2 regions of the Hyphomicrobium sp. MC8b genome follow, and region 2 is predicted to be linked to the other one. Evidence: riboswitches for the same ligand, from Rfam matches in the RefSeq annotation. Region 2 holds a riboswitch; the other holds the start of a gene.
What was found. Region 2 has a riboswitch for fluoride ahead of crcB (fluoride efflux transporter CrcB). Riboswitches for the same ligand answer to the same signal wherever they lie in the genome.
Positions count from the first base shown of each region.

Region 1: linked by a shared signal. The riboswitch ahead of ACLB1Z_RS08040 (methanol/ethanol family PQQ-dependent dehydrogenase) and the one ahead of crcB (fluoride efflux transporter CrcB) in region 2 are both predicted to bind fluoride.

Region 1 covers NZ_LR898465.1:1,648,569-1,656,095, reverse strand. The annotation lists gene ACLB1Z_RS08050 (MGMT family protein) at 1-32, opposite strand, end outside; gene coaD (pantetheine-phosphate adenylyltransferase) at 42-545, opposite strand; gene ACLB1Z_RS08040 (methanol/ethanol family PQQ-dependent dehydrogenase) at 786-2,606, opposite strand; fluoride riboswitch at 2,838-2,900, opposite strand; gene ACLB1Z_RS08035 (c-type cytochrome) at 3,090-3,464, opposite strand; gene gyrA (DNA gyrase subunit A) at 3,886-6,636, shown strand; gene ACLB1Z_RS08025 (Crp/Fnr family transcriptional regulator) at 6,851-7,435, opposite strand.
Region 2 covers NZ_LR898465.1:1,815,354-1,822,880, reverse strand. The annotation lists gene ACLB1Z_RS08835 (molybdopterin-dependent oxidoreductase) at 1-1,922, shown strand, start outside; gene crcB (fluoride efflux transporter CrcB) at 1,950-2,381, opposite strand; fluoride riboswitch at 2,433-2,495, opposite strand; gene ACLB1Z_RS08825 (ABC transporter ATP-binding protein/permease) at 2,743-4,548, shown strand; gene ACLB1Z_RS08820 (hypothetical protein) at 5,446-5,568, shown strand; gene ACLB1Z_RS08815 (HlyD family secretion protein) at 5,796-7,052, shown strand; gene ACLB1Z_RS08810 (DHA2 family efflux MFS transporter permease subunit) at 7,049-7,527, shown strand, end outside.

The DNA.
Region 1 (7,527 bases), 170 kb from region 2:
TTCAAAAGTTCGGCTTTAACGGGGAGCACCATATGAGTGCCTTAGCGAGGTTTGGCGGCCTTCGCCTTGAGGCGCTTCAGCACGCCTTTCGAAACGAACGGCGAGGGATCGCCGCCCATCGTCGCCACAGCCCGCACGAGGTTCGCCGCGATGTGCCGCACGGCAGGAGACGCCGCAACATAGACCGTCTGGATTTCCGGCGCCATTTCGCCGTTCATCCCAGCCATCTGCATTTCATAATCGAAGTCGGTGCCGTCGCGCAGACCGCGAATGATGATCGACGCCTTGTGCGTCCGCGCCGCATCGACCGCCAGCCCCGAAAACGTCACGACCACAATCTCGGTCTTAGTCGCCTCGACGATTGGCTGCACTTCTTCTTCCAGCATCGCAACGCGTTCGCTGTCGTCAAACATCGGCGCTTTGCCCGGATTGACGCCGATGCCGATGACGAGCCTGTCGAGCAACCCCGCGGCCCGCCGGATGACGTCAGTATGCCCAAGCGTCACGGGATCAAACGAGCCGGAATAAAAACCAATGCGAGCCATATGCGCCTTCACCATTCAGGAATGTCCTGAATAGCCTCTGCCCCTCCCCTTGCCCAGAGGGCCAGACGACGTTTCACCAATAGGATGAATAAATCCGCGTGGCATTTCGCAGGACTTAAACGGCGGAGGTGGCCCCGCGATCACATTCGCGCGGAGCCACATCGCCAAAGGACCGGCACGTTCGAAAACGCGCCGGCCAAGTTGCTCGCAGCCTATGACGTTTCTGTCACGGAGGAAGCGCTAAGGCAGCGAGAAGACAGTCAGAGAACCGCCGAGGTTGGTGTAGTCCGACAGGCCCGAGTAGCCACCGACGGCACCGAGCCCATCGGTCGGGTTCGTCAAGCCGGCAGCGAGACCGATACCGGCCCAGCCACCAACGCCCGAAAGCACAGCAACGTACTGCTTGCCATCGTGCATGTAGGTCATCGCGTTACCGATAATGCCCGACGGCGTCTTGAACTTGTAAAGCAGCTTGCCGGTCTTCTGGTCGACGGCCTTGAAGTAGCCTTCGAGCGTGCCGTAGAAGGCAACGCCGCCGGCCGTCGTCAGAGCACCTGACCACACCGAGAACTGCTCCGGATCCGACCAGACGATCTTACCCTTAGCGCCATCCCACGCGATGAAGTTACCCATGCGCTCCGGCTTATCCGGGCCAGGGAACATCGAAAGCGTGGCGCCGACGTAAGGCTGACCGGCCGTGTACGAAACCTTGAACGGTTCGTAGTCCATGCAGACGTGGTTCGTCGGCACATAGAACAGGTGAGTCAGCTCCGAATAGGAAGCCGGCTGCTGATCTTTCGTTCCGAGAGCCGCAGGGCAGATGCCCTTCGTGTTAAAATCCGTACCGTTCGCGAACGTCGAGTACTTCTTCACGCGGATCGGACGGCCGTAGTTCGGGCTCGACTTGTCGAGATCGATGCCGGTCGCCCAGTTGACGATCGGATCATACTTCTCGGCAACGAGCGGCTCACCCGTGACGCGATCGATCGTATAAGCAAAGCCGTTACGGTCGAAGTGCGTCAGCGTCTTGTGCTCCTTGCCCTTGATGTTCATCGTCGCGAGCAGAGACTCGTTGATACCGTCATAGTCCCACTCGTCGAACGGCGTCATCTGGTAGGCCCACTTGGCGATACCGGTGTCGACGTCGCGCGCGAAGTAGGTCATCGACCACTTCTGATCGATCGGCTTGCCATCCGGTCCCGCACGCTGAGCCGCGTTCCAGGTCGAAGGGTTACCCGTGCCGTAGTAGATCAGGTTTAGTGCCGGATCGTAGGACATGTAGCCCCAGGTCGAACCGCCACCGATCTTCCACTCATCGCCGTTCCAGGTCTTGAGCGAGGAGTCTTTGCCGACCGGCTTGCCGAGCGACATGGTCTTCTCCGGATCGACGAGGATGTCGGAGTCGGGACCCATCGAGTAGGCGCGCCACACCTTCTTACCGGTGTTGATGTCGTAAGCGGTCAGATGGCAGCGAACGCCGAATTCGGCGCCCGAGATGCCGATGATGACCTTATCCTTGACGACAAGCGGAGCACCCGTGCCCGTCTCGCCCTTCTTCGGATCGCCGTCGACGACCTTCCACAGTTCCTTACCCGTCTTCGCGTCGAGAGCGACGAGGGCGGTGTCGGCCTGATGGAGGAAGATCTTGCCTTCAGCGTATTGCACGCCACGGTTGACCGTGTCGCAGCACATGACCGGAATAACCGACGGGTCCTGCTTCGGCACGTACTTCCAGATGATCTTCTGTTCGTGCGCGAGATCCAAGGCATAGACGATGTTCGGAAATGCCGTGTGAACGTACATGACATCGCCGACGACGAGCGGACCGCCTTCATGGCCGCGAAGCACACCGGTCGAGAACGTCCAAGCCACTTTGAGTTGGCCGACGTTTCCGGTGTTGATCTGGTCGAGCTTGGAATAGCGATGACCGCTGTAATCGCCCGACTGAATGGCCCAATTGTTGGGGTCTTGCGAGAGTTTAATCACGTCCTCGTTGGCCCAGGCCGGCGACGAAATTGCCAGCAGAGCAACGGCGGCCGTGGAGCTAGCCCACTTCCTCATTACTTCCTCCATGTGCTAGCGTCGCTTATCGCGACGCAGCTGAGCCCACTCGGCCGTCGCCGGGAGGATGAAGGAGTTTCAGAAGAGAGGGGTTGCAAGCGTGGAAAGCTCAACCACTCGACTGTCTCCTCCATCCCCCCGACTTCTGAGTTGATGAAAGAGACACGCCTCTCCCGTGGCAGGAAAATAGAAACGATCCTACCGCGGCCTCACTCAAAGAATGAGGACATCAACGCAGTAGGAATCATCAGCCATCGGGGCGGTTTTACGGGAGATTCCATTCCCAGGCCGGGAACATTGAGCAATGCAATCACGAAGTCAATGCAAATTGTCACGTCTGCGCGAACATTCGTGATTGACAGTGAGGCCGGCTGGGCCACAGCGCAAATACGACTGGGCGCAAATCAGATGCTGCGGACCGCAAGAATTAAGCAGGCCGAATTCACCGCCAACGGATTAAATTCATTCTCACCGCGCGCAAGTTCACTTCGGATTGCTCTTCAGAAAATCGATGATCTGCTTGCGCGTCGCCGCGTCGCCGACGCCGCTGAACGGCTTCATGTTGTTATTGGGAACGACCGCATTCGGGTTGGTGATGAACTTATCGAGCGTCGCCTCATCCCATGTGATGCCTGACGACTTCATCGCATTCGAATAATTGAACCCCTCAGCCGTTCCTGCTTTGCGACCGATAATGCCGTGCAAGGTCGGGCCGAGGCGATTGTCGCCCTCCTTCCACGAATGGCAGGTCCGGCAATTGTTATTGAACGCTTCCGGCCCAACCTCTTCCGCCGCAAACGTCGTCTCGATCAGCATCGGCGACAATGCAATTGCACAGCCAGCGAATATCGCGCGCATCACAGTCCTCCCTCCGGCGCTGCGCCGGATGTTTTGCTTTTTGCAACTTGTTCCTGCTTCGCCAACGCAGTGAACGAAATGCCGTTCCGCGTGAAAAGCCGAGGCCTTCAGCCGTCGCGAAAAACGCCCGCAGGCGGCCTGTGGAGGCGTGGGCCGCGTAGTCTTCAGCGCACCGATTCTGCCACCATTCCACGCCGTTCGCCGCGATCTCGCCAGCGCTTCACGGCGGCAATCGCAACACGCCCAAACATGACTCCATAACCATTTGATATGAAAGAGATTTTCTAAATTCTGTGGAGCCGTGGCACGACGCCGCGCAGGTGGCATTCGGTTTCCGTTTCGGCTACAGTATAAGCACTGGTTTCCCGTCGGCCGCTGGTGCGTATCACCCCCGCCGATCTCATCCCGGAAAGAGCTGACTTTGACCGACAATAACGACGAAGAAAATCCGTCCGGCCGCGAGCCGAGCGACATCCGCCCGATCTCCATCTCGGACGAGATGAAACGCTCCTATCTCGACTACGCGATGAGCGTCATCATTTCCCGCGCGCTCCCTGACGTGCGCGATGGCTTAAAGCCCGTCCACCGCCGCATTCTCTTCGCGATGAACGAACTCGGGCTCGACTGGAACAAAAAATACGTCAAGTCGGCGCGCATCGTCGGCGAAGTGATGGGCAAATATCACCCGCACGGCAACCTTGCGATCTACGACGCGCTCGTGCGCCTCGCGCAGGATTTCTCTATGCGCGTGCCCCTCGTCGACGGCCAAGGCAACTTCGGCTCCATCGACGGCGATCCGCCTGCAGCCGAACGCTACACGGAATCGCGTCTCGCCAAAGTCGCGGGCTTCATGCTCGATGACCTCGACAACGACACCGTCGATTATCGCGACAACTACGACGGTACGATTCAAGAGCCAACCGTCCTGCCCTCGAAATTCCCGAACCTGCTCGTCAACGGCGCAGGCGGCATCGCGGTCGGCATGGCAACCAACATCCCGCCGCACAACCTGGGCGAAGTCATCGATGCCTGCATCGCCGACCTCGACAATCCCGAGGTCAGTCTCGAAGACCTGACCCAGATCATCCAGGGCCCGGACTTCCCGACGGCTGGCATCATCCTCGGCCGCGGCGGCATTCTCAATGCCTACCACAAGGGCCGCGGCTCGATCATCATGCGCGCCCGCGTCAAGGTCGAGAACATCCGCAAGGATCGTGAGGCGCTCGTCGTCACCGAGATTCCGTATCAGGTCAACAAGCGCACGCTGATCGAAAAGATCGCCGATCTCGTGCGCGACAAGAAGATCGAAGGCATCTCCGATCTTTGGGATGAATCAAACCGCGAAGGTATCCGCATCGTCATCGAATTGAAGCGCGATGCCGTCGCCGACGTGGTGCTCAACAACCTCTACAAATATTCCGACCTGCAGACGACGTTCGGCGCCAACATGCTGGCGATCAACGGGGGCCGCCCGGAAAGCCTGAACCTCAAGGACTTCATCTCGGCCTTCACGAGCTTCCGCCAGGAAGTCGTGACGCGCCGCATCAAGCACTTGTTGAACAAGGCCCGCGCCCGCGCTCACGTCCTCGTCGGCCTGGCCATCGCCGTCGCCAACATCGACGAAGTCATCAAGCTCATCCGTTATTCGGCATCTCCCGCCGAAGCCAAAGAGCAGTTGATGGCGCGCGACTGGCCCGCGAAAGATATGACGCCGCTGATCGAGTTGATCGCTGATCCGCGCCACAAGGTTTCGGCCGAAGGCACGTATCGCCTCTCGGAAGAGCAGGCCAAGTCGATCCTCGAACTGCGCCTCGCCCGCCTCACCGCCCTCGGCAGAGACGAAATTTCCGACGAGTTGAACAAGATCGCGATCGAGATCAAAGAATACCTCGCGATCCTCGCTTCGCGCGCCCGCGTCGTCGACATCGTCAAGGGCGAGCTGCAGTCGATCAAGGACGAATTCGCGACACCGCGCAAAACCGAGATCATGGATTTCGACGGCGACGTCGAAGACGAAGACCTCATTCAGCGCGAAGACTGCGTCGTGACTGTCAGCCACAAGGGCTACATCAAGCGCGTGCCGCTCGCCGCCTATCGCGCCCAGCGCCGCGGCGGCAAAGGCCGCTCCGGCATGTCGACGCGCGACGAGGATTTCGTCACGCAGTTGTTCGTTACCTCGACGCACACGCCCGTGCTGTTCTTCTCCTCGCGCGGCATGTGCTATCGCATGAAGGTTTGGCGCCTGCCGGCTGCATCGCCGCAATCTCCGGGCAAGGCGCTCGTCAACCTGCTGCCGCTGGAAGAAGGCGAAGCCATCACCTCGATCCTGCCGCTGCCGGAGGATTCCTCCACCTGGGGCGACCTTGAGCTGATCTTCGCCACCCGCTCCGGCAACGTCCGCCGCAACGCTCTGGCCGACTTCGAGAACATCAATCGAAACGGCAAGATCGCGATGAAGCTCGACGAGGGCGACCGCATCGTGCAGGTCGCCATCTCGACACCGAACCAGGACGTGCTGCTGACCAGCGCGGAAGGCCAGTGCATCCGCTTCCTGATCTCGGACGAGATCCGCCTCTTCAAAGGGCGTGACTCGACCGGCGTTCGCGGCATCAGGCTCGACGACGGCGACGAAGTGATCTCGATGGCGATCCTCAATCATTTTGAGGCGCCCGCCGAAGAACGCGCCGCCTATCTGAAGCAGGCGAACGCACTTCGCCGATCGGAAGATGCCGAGGACGCCGAAACCGTTCCGGCAGAGAGCGACGGCGAGGAAGCCAGCGGCGACGCCATCACACTCACGCCGGAGCGCTTCGCAGAAATGCAGGCTGCCGAGCAGTTCGTGTTGACGGTGTCGAACAGGGGCTTCGGCAAGCGCTCGTCGTCATACGAGTTCCGCACCTCGGGCCGCGGCGGCAAAGGCATCGTCGCGATGGTCGCGAACGAGCGCAACGGCCGCCTGCTGGCCTCGTTCCCGATCGGTGAAAACGACCAGATCATGCTGGTGACGGACGGCGGCCAGCTGATCCGCTGCCCGGTGCACGACATCCGCATCGCCGGCCGCAACACGCAGGGCGTCCGCATCTTCAAGACCGACGCGGATGAAAAGGTCGTCTCGGTCGAGCGCATCACCGAGGAAGAGGCCGAAGAATCGCAGGAAGCCGTCAGCGAGTAATCGCTTCACGCCACAAATGTCATGCTCGGGCTTGTCCCGAGCATGACTGAGCGGAAGCGCAACGACACCTCAGGCACGACGTCGCCCCGGCGAAGTCCGTCGTAGACGGCCGCCTCCGCGGCCATGACGATTTTGGAAGTGGAACGCCTTCCACATCGGTCATCTCAGCCAGCAACCAAAGACGACAATCATCGCGTTGCTGAAAGAAAGCTCGTCAGCGGATAACCGGCAACCGCCCATTGCCATGAGCGGCGACGATGGCTTCGCTCATCGGGCAGCGGTCCATCAGCGCCCGCCAGTCGCGCACGACGATCTGGAAGCGTCCACGGCGCTCGATGATCCGCGCCGTGTTGAAAGCCGAGAACGTCCGCGAAATCGTATCGGCATTGAGCGACAGGTAGTCGGCGATGCTATAACGCGACAGCGGCAGCTCATACGCGATCATACCACCCGACGAAATACCCAGCCGCGTCCCCGCCTCGATCAGAAACGCCGCGACGCGCTCTTCTGAATTGAGAATAGACATCTCCGCAGCGTGCATCTGCGCCCGCGCATTCTGATCGTTGATGCGCGCAAAGATCGTCTGCCAAAGCTGACTGTCGCGCGCCGCCTCCTCGGCGAATGCTGAAGCCGTCAGCTTCCAGAACTCCGCCGGCCGCTGCGAGACCAGCGCCAAATTCGACAATGGCGGCTGCATCTCGGGAACGAGAACGTCCCCCGGATAGAGTAACGCGGTAATGACGCGTACATCCGATCCTGGCGCACCGCCTTCCATGCCGGCAACACCTTTCGCCGCCACGTAGACATTTCCCGATCCGAGAGAGGAAAGCGCATATCGATTGCCAAGGCGAACGAACTGCGCGCGGCTTCGAAGCCTGCCAATCCCCGCTA
Region 2 (7,527 bases):
ATCCCAATCACGACATGAGCCGCGGCAAGCTTTGCGGCAAGTGCTCGATTGCCTACAACGGCGTGTGGCGCAGCAAGACGGATCGGCTAACGACTCCGTTGAAGCGCGTCGGCCCGAAAGGATCGGGACAGTTTGCCGAGGTCTCCTGGGATGAGGCCATATCGGAGATCGCGCAACGGCTGCAGAGCATTATCGCGACCGACGGCGGCCAAGCCATCCTGCAGACCCATTACACTGGAACGTGCTCGCTGATCGCCGGGCTGTTTCCGCTGCGTTTCTTCAATCGCATCGGAGCGACTGAAGTCGATCCCGACACCGTCTGCAACAAGGCGGGCCACGTCGCGCTTCAACTCGCGTTCGGGGAATCGACCCGCGGCTTCGACCCGCGCACGGTCAGTTCCAGCAAATGCGTCTTGATCTGGGGGGCGAACCCGTCAGCCTCAGCGCCTCACGTCCATGAGCACTGGTTGGCGCGCAGCGGTGTCCCAACGATCGTCGTCGATCCGATCCGCCACGCTACGGCTGAAGCGGCCGACATTCATCTCCAACTCTTTCCCGGCACCGACGCGGCGCTTGCCTTCGCGATGCTCGCCGTCATCAAATCGGCCGGAAAGCTCGACCGCGATTTTCTTGCACGCCATTGTATCGGCTGGGACGACATCGAACCGCAACTCGACGCTTGCACATTGAGTTGGGCGGAGGCAACGACCGGCGTTCCTGCGGCCCTCATCGAAAAAGCGGCGCTGCTCTACGCTGACGGCCCATCGCTACTATGGATGGGACAAGGCTTCCAGCGCCAGACATTCGGCGGCAACGCCATGCGTTCGGTCGGCCTGCTGCCACCAGCGACAGGCAACATCGGAAAGCTCGGCGCCGGTTTCCTCTATCTCAACGGCTGGGACGCCCGAGGCGTCGACGGCGGTTATCTTTCCGCTTCGCATCTCAACGCCGATCCCCAATCCGTCAGCCATATGGATCTCGCGGCGCGGCTCGAAAGCGGCGAGACGAAAGCGCTCTTCACCTGGAATAACAACATCGCGGCCTCGAGCCCGGAGCAGGCGCGATTGCGCCAGGCGCTTAGGCGCGAGGATCTTCTCCAAGTCACGGTCGATCTATTCCAGACCGATACGGCCGACTACGCGGATTTCGTTCTGCCCGCGGCGAGTTTTCTGGAATTCGACGATGTCGTCATGTCGTATTTTACCCATTCCGTCTCGGCACAGGTCGCAGCCCTTCCGCCGCTAGGAGACGCGCTCCCCAATCAGGAGATCTTCCGGCGCCTTGCGGCTGCAATGGGTCTCACCGATCCTGAACTGCGTGAAACCGATGACGCCATCATCGAAACGATTCTGAGCCAAGCGCGCCCTGGACTCGATTTCAAAACACTTGCAGCCGCAGGCACGATGTACGTGCCGGAAGCCCCGATCGTTCAGTTCGCATCCCACGACTATCGCACGCCGTCAGGAAAGGTCGAAATGACCGGCGCGCAATTTGTCGAGGCCGGATTGCCATCAGCCCCTGCCCCACTATCGGAGCGCCGTCCGGCTCTGGGTGAATACCGCATGCTGTCGCCCGCCTCCGAATGGCTCATGAACAGCAGCTACGCCAATGACGGCAAGATCGCCCGCCGTCTGCAAATGTGCGAAGCTTGGCTCAATCCCTCCGACGCCGAAACGATCGGCGTCAAATCCGGGAACCGGTTGCAGGTGAGCAGCAAGACCGGCTCCATCGAGTTGAGTGTTGGCATTTCATCGGCGGTTCCAGCGGGCGTGCTGCTGGCGCCCAAAGGCCAATGGCCGAAAGCATCAGCCTCCGGAGCCAATATCAACGTCCTCAACCCCGGAGAAAAAGCCGACCTCGCTCAAAGCTGCGCCGTGCACAGCATCAACGTCACGCTGGCGAAGTCCCAGATCGCGACTTGACCCCTGCGCCGAAGGAAAGGAGACGCCCTAGGCGTCTTCTTCCAATGTCGTCTGCGCAATTTCCGTTGCGCCGCCGTTGAAGTAGGCGGCGACGAAGTGCCCTGCCGCCACGGCCAGGATGCAAAGCACGACGGACAACCCAATGTTGACCGCAGCGCGTCCGATAGCGCCCGAGCGGAGGAGATCGAGTGTCTGCAGACTGAATGACGAAAAAGTTGTAAAGCCCCCGCAAATCCCCACCATCACGAACAGGCGGAATTCTTCGCTGACCGGATAACGCCCATGCGCCAGGGTCAGCGTGCCGAAAAAGCCTATGATAAATGACCCGGCAATATTGATAAGGATCGTGCCCCACGGCAGCGTGCCGCTGATCGGAAGGGCAAGATACGACCCGGCATACCGACACAAGGTCCCGATAGCTCCGCCGAACATAACGACCAGACATGTCGTGAAATTCATTTGAGGCTCCTCTTCAGCATTTCAGCCAACGGCCGTCTCCCGTCGGAAACGGCTATCGTAGGAGTCATCAGCCACAATGGCGGTTATCGGGGGAACCCCATCCCCATCGCTTACTCAAGTACACGATTTTCCGGGCGGCCCAAACTAGCTTGTGTGCGTCACGAGTGCATCGGCGTTTGACAACCTCAGCCAAGTCGCGTCGCATCCCGCCAACGCTTGCAAATAATTAAGGTTCTGGCCACCCTCCGGAAATGTGCCTCGCGCCACCCTCGACGAAATGAGGAGCCACACGGCCTTGCGGATGGTTCAAAACCGCAGCTGGGCCGCTGAGGATGCAAAGCAACCGTGATGTGGAATTGTGATGCGGAATGATACGCGCTCGCGCCTGAGCGCGATTTGGCAACTGACGACGCCCTACTTCTTCTCGAAAGATTCGGGTGTCGTTCGCATCAGCTCCCGACTGAAATTCACCGTTGCGGAACGCTGGATCGGCGGCAGCCTTCTCTTGGTCGTCCTCGCCATCGAATTCGGCCAGGTTGGGCTGTCCGTCCTGCTCAACAGCTGGAACGCCGAGTTCTACAACGCGCTTCAGACGAAAAACGTCGGCGCCTTCTGGCACCAGCTCGCCATATTCTCGGTGATCGCCGCGGCCTTCATTATCTCGTCGGTTTATCAGCTCTATCTCAATCAATGGCTGCAGATCCGGTGGCGGCGCTGGATGACCGAGCGCTATGTTCACCGCTGGCTCCAGAACAGCACCCACTACCGCATGCGTCTTCGCGGCGAGGCAGCCGACAACCCCGACCAGCGTATCGCTGAGGACATCGCACTTTATATCGGACGAACGCTCTCTCTCGGCATTGGCTTCCTGTCGTCGATCACGAGCCTCGTTTCATTCAGCATCATACTGTGGGGAATTTCAGCCGAGGTCCCGCTGCAGATCGCAGGATATCACATCGGCGCCCATGGTTATCTCGTCTGGCTCGCAGCCATATTCGCGCTCGTGGCCAGCGTCGGAGCGCATCTCATCGGCCGCACATTGGCGAGCCTCAACTTTAGTCGCCAGCGGCGCGAAGCCGATTTTCGCTTCGGCTTGGTGCACCTTCGCGAAAACTCCGAACAGATCGCATTGCTGCGCGGCGAGAACGCCGAGCGCAATATCCTGCGCGATCGTTTCTCCGATATCGTAACCAACTGGCACGACATCATGCGGCGCCAGAAATTTCTGACATTCTTCACGACTGGATACAATCAGATCGCCGTCGTGCTGCCGTTCCTCATCATGGCCCCGCATTATTTCGCAGGCGCAATTATGCTCGGCGTCATGACGCAAACGGCTGGCGCGTTCGGCCAGGTGCAATCGTCGATGTCGTTCTTCGTCAATTCCTATACCGACCTGGCGGAATGGATCGCCGTCGTCGACCGGCTTTCCGGCTTCTCCGATCAGATGCAGCTCGCCTCGACGGCGAGCGAGACATCCGCCGTCTCGATGGGCACGACGAATGCCAACGGCGTGCTGAGCCTTGCCGGCATTTCGCTTGCAACGCCCGGCGGCAAGAAGCTGTTGAACTCGGTGAATCTCGATATCGAACCGGGCGAGTCGGTGCTCCTGATGGCTCCATCAGGCGCCGGCAAGACAACGTTGCTGCGCACCATTCTGGGCTACTGGCCTCACGCGACGGGTGAGATCCTCACCAGATCCGGCGCCCGCCTCCTCGCGCTCCCGCAAAAGCCCTATTTCCCGCTGGGCTCGCTCCATAGCGTGCTCACCTACCCGGCGACGGAAGCCCAGCCGTCGGACGAAGAAATCTCCGACATCCTAAAACTTACGGGCCTCGAACACCTGAAACCATCTCTTAACGTCGTCGAGCGCTGGAACAATATCCTCTCGGTCGGTGAGCAGCAGCGCATCGCGCTTGCCCGTGCCATTCTGCTCCGTCCGGATATCCTTTTCCTCGATGAGGCAACGTCTGCGCTCGATGAGGCCGCCGAAGCGCGCGTCCTGACCGCGATACGAAACAAGCTGCCCGATACGGCGATTGTTTCCATCGGCCATCGCTCGTCGCTGCTGCCGCTCCACGACCGCGTCGTTCACGTCTCCGCAAGCGCGAGCGACGAGGAGCAGGCGCTAGCGGTGCCGCCAAAGAGTGTTGCCGCCGCGGAATAACCTCATCCCCGAGCCGCGATCCCGAAACTCGGCGCCCCCTCCGAAAGCTGTCCAATCCGTAAGGGCAAAACGCGCACAAGTGCGTGAGGACGCCGTTGCTCGCCAAATGACAGCTCCCATCTCGTAACAGGGTGGCTAAGCGACGCATAGACTTCCATTAGCCACGATGCCCGAATGGGAGAATGACAATGAAACCGACCGGACAAAGCTTTTTCGGCATGTTTGCTGGCGTGTTGCTGTTTTCGCTTCTCTTTACGGAAATCGCGATCGCGGCGGTGCATTGAGGCGGCAACACTTCGCCGCTTCGCATCTGATCGCCCTTTCCTCTCTCCTCCCGCGAACGGCGCAGGCACAAGCGAGCCTGTGCCGTTTTGTTTTGCCGAATGAGCTTTTGGCTCCGCGGCACGACAGCAACTCCGGCATTTATGTTTTCTACATTCGGAGCAATTGCGCGAGTGTTCGTAAATCTTCCTTAGGTTTAAAACTTGGAAACCATCTCCCGCGCATCCTCTCGCCGAGGCTGATCCGGGCGGGGTAACGGCTCATCCATGCACCAATGAAGGAACCCGAGACCGACAACACACATGTGTAGCCGGTCCCGGTACGGTGCTGGTTGACTGCTCCCCGCTGCATAACCAGCGCCGGGCGGCGAGGCGGTGGTCGCCTCGCCCGCTGTGCAGCGGCAAGAGCTTAAACCAAACCATCTTGAGATTTGGTGAGCCTGCCGAGGAAACGTTCCGGTATGCCGCCGACGAACAATCCCATGGGCCATCTGCCCCATATACCTAGAGATTATGGAATGGGCGCCGATCGCACTTACCTCCAATGCATCGCTTTTAACAGCGCCGCCATCCAGTCAGGAATGAAACGGCGCTCGGGTGAATTGGAGATATGAAAATGAAAGTCGCAATCCTCGCAGTGGCGCTTCTGGTCTCTGGTGTTTCGGGCGCATTCGCATCGCCCCATTGCAACGGTGATTTCAAGACCTCCGGCACGGCACAGTGTTTCGTGATCCGGTAAAACCGCAAGATATAAGCCTACAAAAGAAGATGCATCTCGGAGGGGGAGCGCCGAAAGGCGCGCCCCTTTTCTTCATTCTCGCCGACGTAGGCGCAAAACGGGCACGTCATTAAACACACGTATAGCTGGTCTTTCCAAACGTATGGCCAACAGCGCCAAAGGTTAAATAGCTGAGCCGCTGAGTGCTCTTTTATATCTTGGCAAGAGCCGAGATGGAGATGTGGACTATGTTGACCGCAGCCACCGACGTCGTCGCAACCGAGGCGGCGCCCGAAACGATGCACGTAAGGGCGCACGAGACAGCGAAGTCTGAAAGCCTGGTCCCGACGGCAAGGGAAACGATTGCGCCCGCGCCGAGCGCTTTGCCCGATCAAGATCCTGCAAACACGGCTGGAAAATCGCATCATTGGCTCCCCTTCGGTCCGCGACACATTCTTATCGCTGTTGTTGCTGCGGCAGTTATCGGCAGCGGCATTTATGCCGGCTGGAAATATTGGACCGAGTGGCGCTTTGAAGTCTCGACCGACGACGCATACGTGCAAGCTGACGTCGTCGCCATCGCTCCACAAGTATCCGGCGATATCGCCGCTCTGTACGTCGACGATAATCAGCGCGTCAAAGCCGGCCAAGTCCTCGCAATCATTGATCAGCGCGACTACAAAGCGGCCGTCGATCAGGCGAAAGCCGGCGTCAAACAGGCGGAAGCGGCCATTGCCACCGACCAGGCTCAGATCGGAGAGCAGCAAGCCATCGTGAGCGAAGCCGAGGCGACCATCAAGGCTGACGAAGCGACCGAAAAATACGCCCAACAGAACAATCAGCGGTTCGGCACACTCGCAAACGAAGGCTACGGTTCCGTTCAAGACGAGCAACAGGCGGCCTCGCAAATCGGCACGGCACAGGCGACGCTTGCGAAAGATAAGGCGGCACTGGAAGCAGCCAAAAAACAGATTGCGACGTTGACGGCCGAACTCAAGCAAGCACGGGCCATGCTTTCGCAGAACGATGCGACGCTTGAACAGGCGGAGATCAACCTCGGCTACACGACGATTACCTCACCTGTGGATGGCATCATCGGCGATCGCACAGTGCGGGTCGGTCAGTATGCCCAACCCGGAACCGAGCTGCTCGCGGTCGTACCGCTCAACAAGGCTTACGTCATTGCCAACTTCAAGGAAACGGAACTCGCTGATGTCCGCCCAGGGCAGCCGGTCACGATTGCCGTGGACACATTCGACGACAACACCGTGCAGGGTTATGTCGGCAGCATCGCTCCGGCGAGTGGCCAGGAGTTCGCACTTCTCCCACCGGACAACGCCACGGGAAACTTCACGAAAATTGTCCAGCGCATCCCGGTGAAGATCTACATTGACCCGAACGATCCGTTTGCCGACAAGCTGCGTCCCGGCATGTCGGTCATCACAACGATCGACACACGCCACAAAACGCCGGCGTCAAAAACCGCAGCAAAGCAAGCGTCATGAGCGAAGCTCCGACCAGCCCCGACAGCGAGCGGGCCTCCCTACGGACGTGGATCGCGGTCTCTGGATGCATGTTGGGCGCACTTATCGCCGTCCTCGATATCCAGATCGTCAATTCGTCCCTGCCTGAAATCGAAGGCGGCATCGGCACCGGCGTCGACAATGGAACCTGGATCTCGACCTCATATCTGATCGGCGAAATCATCATGATCCCGCTGACGGATTACCTCAGCCGCGTGTTTGGCTTCCGCCGCTTCCTGTTGTCGAACGTCGTGCTGTTCCTCATCTTCTCAGTCGCCTGCGCCTTTGCGGGCAATCTCGGCACCATGATCGTGATGCGCGGCTTCCAGGGCTTCACCGGCGGCGTCATGATCCCGATGGCCTTCACGGCCGTGTTGACAAAGCTACCTGAAAGCCAGCGCCCCATCGGCTTGGCTGCATTCGCGCTCACCGCCACGTTCGGCCCCGCGATCGGCCC